DNA from 2 places in the Allobosea sp. 2RAB26 genome. Region 2 is predicted to be linked to the other one. Evidence: predicted binding sites of a transcription regulator. Region 2 holds the regulator's gene; the other holds the start of a gene.

Region 1 (3,178 bases), on a different contig from region 2:
GATGCCGGCCTTGACCAGATCGCCGTACTCGCCGGTCTGGGCATTGTAGCCGTAGGCGTAGTCCTTCGACTCGAGCAGCTTGCCGACCACGACAGCGCCGTCATCGCCAGCGTTGTCGACGATCTGCTTGGCCGGGGCCATGATCGCCTTGCGGACGATCTCGACGCCGGTCTTCTGGTCGTCGTTCTGGGTCTTGATCGACTTGACGGTCTGGAGCGCGCGCAGGAGCGCCACGCCACCACCCGGCAGGATGCCTTCTTCGACCGCAGCGCGGGTCGCGTTCAGGGCATCGTCGACGCGGTCCTTCTTCTCCTTGACTTCGACTTCGGTCGCGCCGCCGACGCGGATCACCGCGACGCCGCCAGCGAGCTTGGCCAGACGCTCCTGGAGCTTCTCGCGATCGTAGTCAGACGAGGTCTCCTCGATCTGCGCCTTGATCTGCGCAACGCGGCCCTCGATGTCCTTCTTCTTGCCGGCGCCGTCGATGATCGTGGTGTTCTCCTTCTCGATACGCACCTTCTTGGCGCGGCCGAGCATGTTGAGCGTCACGGTCTCGAGCTTGATGCCGAGGTCTTCCGAGATCAGCTGACCGGCGGTCAGGATCGAGATGTCCTCGAGCATGGCCTTGCGGCGATCGCCGAAGCCCGGAGCCTTGACGGCCGCGACCTTCAGGCCGCCACGGAGCTTGTTGACGACGAGGGTGGCGAGAGCCTCACCTTCCACGTCCTCGGCGATGATCAGCAGCGGCTTGCCGGTCTGAACGACGGCCTCGAGGATCGGCAGCATCGCCTGGAGCGACGACAGCTTCTTCTCGAAAACGAGGATGTAGGGGTCCTCGAGCTCGGCAACCATCTTCTCGGCATTGGTGATGAAGTAGGGCGAGAGATAGCCACGGTCGAACTGCATGCCTTCGACGACATCAAGCTCGGTCTCGGCGGTCTTGGCCTCCTCGACGGTGATGACACCCTCGTTGCCGACCTTCTGCATCGCGGTGGCGATCATCTTGCCGACCGATTCGTCGCCGTTGGCCGAGATGGTGCCGACCTGCGCGACTTCCGCGTTCGAGGTGACCTTCTTCGAGTTCTTCTTCAGGTCCGTGACGATGGCTTCGACCGCGAGGTCGATGCCGCGCTTCAGGTCCATCGGGTTCATGCCGGCGGCAACCGACTTCAGGCCTTCGCGCATGATCGCGGCGGCGAGCACGGTGGCCGTCGTGGTGCCGTCACCGGCGGCATCATTCTGCTTCGAGGCCACTTCGCGCACCAGCTGGGCGCCCATGTTCTCGAACTTGTCGGCGAGCTCGATCTCCTTGGCGACGGTGACGCCGTCCTTGGTGATGCGGGGAGCGCCGAACGACTTGTCGATCACGACGTTGCGGCCCTTGGGACCGAGCGTGACCTTGACGGCGTTGTTGAGGATTTCGACGCCGCGCAGCATCCGGTCGCGCGCGTCGGTGGAGAACTTGACGTCTTTAGCAGCCATGCGAGCTACTCCTTAATGAAAACGGGGAATGGAGGTCGCGTGGCGTTCAGCCGACGACGCCCATGATGTCGGATTCCTTCATGATCAGGAGATCCTGGCCATCGATCTTGACCTCGGTGCCCGACCACTTGCCGAAGAGGACGCGATCGCCCTTCTTGACGTCCAGGGCAACGAGCTTGCCGGCTTCGTCGCGGGCGCCAGGGCCGACGGCGACGACTTCACCCTCTTGGGGCTTTTCCTTGGCGGTTTCGGGGATGATGATGCCACCCTTGGTCTTCTCTTCGCCATCAAGGCGACGGACCACGACGCGGTCATGCAGCGGACGGAACTTCATGGTTCTGTCTTCCTCTAAGAAGGTAGAAACGGAACGCGCGGCCTGCGTGGAAACGCTGCCGGCATCTGTTAGCAGTCTCGAGGATCGAGTGCTAACGGATGCCGCGGAGATAGGCTCGCCCCCCGGATGAGTCAAGGAAGCTTCTCGGCGGAAAGTGAATCGAAATTGCGGCGCGGCAAGCGGGGCGTCGCAAGACAGGGCATGGCAAGAGGGATGCTGCGCAATCCCATGCGACGCGCTATCCTGTTGGAATGACCGAGCCCGTGCCCGATCCCCGGCTTGACGACATCGCCCGTTCCTGCGTCGCCTTGCATGTTCGAATGACTGCACGCGCCGTCACGCGCGCCTATGACGAGGCGATGCGGCCGAGCGGGCTGAAGATCACCCAGTTCGTCCTGCTCTCGGCGCTCAGCACCGGCGCCTTCCGATCCGTGACCGAGCTGGCCGAGCGTTTTGCGCTGGAACGCACCTCGCTCACCCGCAACCTGCAATTGCTCGCCGCGGAGGCGCTGATCGAACCGCTGGAGTGCAAGGGGAGGGCCCTGGTCTATGCCGTGACCGACAAGGGCCGCGCGGCGATCGAGGCCGCGATCCCTTACTGGCAGGCGGCGCAGGAGCGCATCGAGGGCGGGCTCGGCCGGGAACGATGGAACGAGACCCGCGATGGCCTGCGGGCCTTGCGGCGGGTTGCCCGCGGCGCGACCTGAACGCTGTCTCGGGTGGAAGCAGGCCTTGACCGTGCGCGGCTTCTCAGTAACGTGTATCTGCACGTTAATCGAGGGCTGTCCATGTCGCGAAAGATCGGCGTCGTCTCACGCGAAGTCTTGCTGGCCGAAGACGGTGTGTCCTTCCTGCGTGGCATGATGGAGGGGCGACATCCCGGCGCGCCCTTCGCCGATGCCATGGATTTCGATCTCGCGGAGGTCGAGGAGGGGCGGGTGGTGTTCGTCGGCAAGCCGTCGGCGCGCTACTTCAATCCGCTTGGCACGATCCATGGCGGCTGGACCGCGACGATCCTCGATTCAGCCATGGCCTGTGCGGCGCACGCGACGCTGAAGGCCGGGGAGGGCTACACGACGCTCGAGATGAAGATCAACTATGTCCGCCCGGTGATGCCGGGTGGCGGGATCGTACGGTGCGAAGGCAAGCTGATCCATCGCGGCGGCACGATCGCGACGACCGAAGGCAGGCTCACCGACGAGCGCGGCAAGCTGCTCGCGCATGGCACCGAAACCTGCATGATCTTTCCGGTCGGCGTTGCGGCAGGCCGCTGAAGTGGCGTCGTCCAGCGGTTCGTGACTAGGATACGCGCCGATGCCCCGGGGCGGAGTTGTCCATGCAATTCGCAGCGTTCCAGGATCT
Region 2 (3,178 bases):
ATCGAGCGACAGAGCAGTCTCGGTCCGGGGCAACGCGAAGCGAGCGACTTTCACGCCAGCGAGCAGGTCATGACTCGCTGGCTGGAATCGGTCAGCGGCCGCCGGCCTTCTCGATCAACGCCGCGACGGCCCGCTGCCCGCGCTGGCGGGCATGGGCCAGCGGCGAGACACCATCCTTGTCGGCCAGACTCGGATCGGCGCCGGCCTCGAGCACAAGCTTTGCAACCTCCTGATGCCGTGGCCCGCCATCGCCCAGGATGACGATCTCGAGCAGGCAGGTCCAACCGAGATCATTGACGTGGTCCAGGTCGATGCCGCTACCCAGGAGCAGCTTGACCGTCTCGACATGGGCGCGCTCGCAGGCCGGGATCAGGGCATTGCCGCCATAGCGGTTGCGGATCGTCAGGTCGGGCTTCAGCGGGATCATCGCAGCGACGATCTCGGCACGCCCGGCGGCACCGGCGAGCAACCAGGGCGTGTCGCGATTGGCGGCCTGCGCATTGATGTTGGCGCCCGCCGCGAGCAGCGCCTTGGCGATCGCGACATGATTGCCGGCCACGGCGAGCAACAACGGCGAGCGCCCCTGCGCATCGCGAGCCTCGAGATCGGCTCCGGCCGCGATCAGCCGGGAGACCTCGGCAGTCCTGCCGGTGGCGGCCGCATCGAGGAGGCTCGCCTGTCCGTTCTGCCCCATCGCCGCCATCGCAAAAACTCCCAGCACCAGAATCAGTCCGGCTCGCAAGATGCGCTTCACCGCGCACCATCCAGGAGCCGCCCGACGACCTTGGCGGTATAGTCCACCATCGGCACGATGCGGGCATAGTTCAGCCGCGTCGGGCCGATGATGCCGACGACGCCGACGATACGCTGTTCGGCATCATGGAAGGGGGCCGCGATCATCGAGGAACCGGACATCGAGAACAGCTTGTTCTCGGAGCCGATGAAGATGCGCACGCCGTCGCCGGCCTCGGCACGGGACAGGAGGTCGATCACGTCGGTCTGCGTCTCCAGATCCCCGAAGAGCAGGCGGATACGCTCGAGATCCTCCTGTGCCTTGAGATCCTCCAGCAGATTGGCCTGGCCGCGCACGATCAGATGGCGATCGCTGCTTGGACCTGACGAGGTGGCGATGCCGCTTTCGACAAGCTTCGCCGTCAGCGCATCGAGTTCGCGCTCCATGGTGGCGCGATCGTCGGCGATCTCGCGCTGCAGTTCGCTCAGGGTCTTGCCGAGGACACGGGCATTGAGAAAATTCGCAGCCTCCGTCAGGGCCGAGGCGGGCAGACCCGGCGGAAGGGCGAGCAACCGATTCTCGACCGTACCGTCCTCCGCCACGAGCACCACAAGCGCGCGCACCGGCTCCAGCCGGACAAATTCGATATGCTTCAGCCGGGAATTGGCCTTGGTGGTGACCACAACGCCGGCACCACGCGACAGCCCAGACAGCAGTGCAGACGCCTCGGTCAGCGCGCCGTCCAGCGTCCGGGTCGAGGCCGCTGCCCGCATCTGCGCCTCGATGCGGGCGCGCTCGTCGGAGGTCAGGTTGCCGACTTCCATCATGGCGTCGACGAAGAAACGCAATCCGCGCTCCGTCGGCAACCGACCGGCCGAGGTATGCGGGGCGTAGATCAGCCCGGCCATTTCGAGGTCGGTCATGACATTGCGCACAGTTGCCGGCGACAGGGCCACCGGCAGCAGCCGCGCGATATTGCGCGAGCCGACGGGCTCGCCCGTCGCGAGATAGCCATCGACGATCTGCCGGAAAATCTCACGGGAGCGTTGGTCGGTCTCGACCAGCCCGCCAGGGCTGTCCTGCCGCGTGGGCGCGCTCATGGCGAGGCGAGTATCTGGTTGCACATAGGCTATTGTCCCTTCGGCGCGGCGGCGGATCAAGAGGCAAGCGCTGGCTGCTTGCCTTGCCGCGCCCGGCCCAAACGCCTACAAGCCGCCGAACTCACGAAATCGGGATGTGAACATGCGACCCTCCAAACGCGCGGCCGACGAGATGCGCAAGGTCACGCTGGAACGCGGCGTGGTGCGCTATGCGGAAGGTTCCTGCATGGTCAGCTTCGGCGAGACCAAGGTGCTCTGCGCCGCGACGGTCGAGGAAAAGGGTCCACCATGGCTGCGTGGCACCGGCAAGGGCTGGGTCACGGCCGAGTACTCGATGCTGCCGCGTGCCACGCATGAACGTACACGCCGCGAGGTCACCTCCGGCAAGCCATCCGGCCGCACGCAGGAAATCCAGCGCCTGGTCGGGCGCTCGCTTCGCGCGGTCGTCGACCTGACCGCCATTGGCGAGCGCCAGATCGTGGTCGATTGCGACGTCCTCCAGGCCGATGGCGGCACGCGCACGGCCTCGATCACCGGCGCCTGGGTCGCGCTGCACGACGCGCTGAAATGGATGGAGGGGCGCGGCATGCTCAAGGCATCGAACCCGCTCAAGGATCATGTCGCCGCGATTTCCTGCGGCATCGTCGCCGGCAACCCGGTCATCGATCTCGACTATGTCGAGGATTCCGGCGCGCAGACCGACGCGAACTTCGTCATCACCGGAACAGGCGGCCTGGTCGAAGTGCAAGGCACTGCCGAAGGCGCTCCCTTCTCGGAGGATGAGCTGATGGCCCTGCTCCGCCTCGCCAAGGGCGGTGTCAGCAAGCTGGTCGCGCTGCAAAAGGCGGCGGTGGCCTGACCATGAGCGGACATCGGCTTCTCCAAGGCAAAGTCGTGATTGCGACCCATAATCAGGGCAAGCTGCGCGAAATGCGCGAGCTGATGGCGCCCTATGGCGTCGATCTGGTCTCGGCCGGCGAGCTCGGCCTGCCCGAGCCGGAGGAGAATGGCCACATGTTCTCGGAGAATGCCGCGATCAAGGCGGTGGCCTCCGCGCAAGCGAGCGGCCTGCCGGCGATTGCCGATGATTCCGGCCTGTGCATCGATGCGCTCGACGGCGCCCCTGGCCTGTTCTCCGCCAACTGGGCCGGGCCGGGCAAGAACTTTGTCCCGGCGCTCGCCCGCGTGCAGGCCGAGCTCGCCAAGCGCGGCGCAACGACCTCCGACAAGCGTCGGGGCCATTTCGTCTCCGCGCTGGTCATCGCTTGGCCGGACGGACACCAGGAGCTCTTCGAAGGCCGCGTCTACGGCGAGATCATCCATGAGCCGCGCGGCCCTTCAGGCT

What was found. The regulator HrcA, encoded in region 2, represses chaperone genes, less so after heat shock. The targets are predictions, from matches to a motif close to GTTAGCACTCNCNNNNNGNGAGTGCTAAC.
Region 1: the regulator HrcA is predicted to act here: its motif matches at 1,884-1,912, upstream of groES (co-chaperone GroES).

What each region holds. Positions count from the first base shown of each region.
Region 1 is NZ_JBFRGS010000003.1:255,060-258,237, forward strand. It holds gene groL (chaperonin GroEL) at 1-1,482, opposite strand, end outside; gene groES (co-chaperone GroES) at 1,529-1,816, opposite strand; gene AB4118_RS06935 (MarR family winged helix-turn-helix transcriptional regulator) at 2,137-2,523, shown strand; gene AB4118_RS06940 (PaaI family thioesterase) at 2,605-3,090, shown strand; gene AB4118_RS06945 (DUF1801 domain-containing protein) at 3,153-3,178, shown strand, end outside.
Region 2 is NZ_JBFRGS010000006.1:489,206-492,383, forward strand. It holds gene AB4118_RS14845 (ankyrin repeat domain-containing protein) at 92-754, opposite strand; gene hrcA (heat-inducible transcriptional repressor HrcA) at 751-1,833, opposite strand; gene rph (ribonuclease PH) at 1,976-2,692, shown strand; gene rdgB (RdgB/HAM1 family non-canonical purine NTP pyrophosphatase) at 2,695-3,178, shown strand, end outside.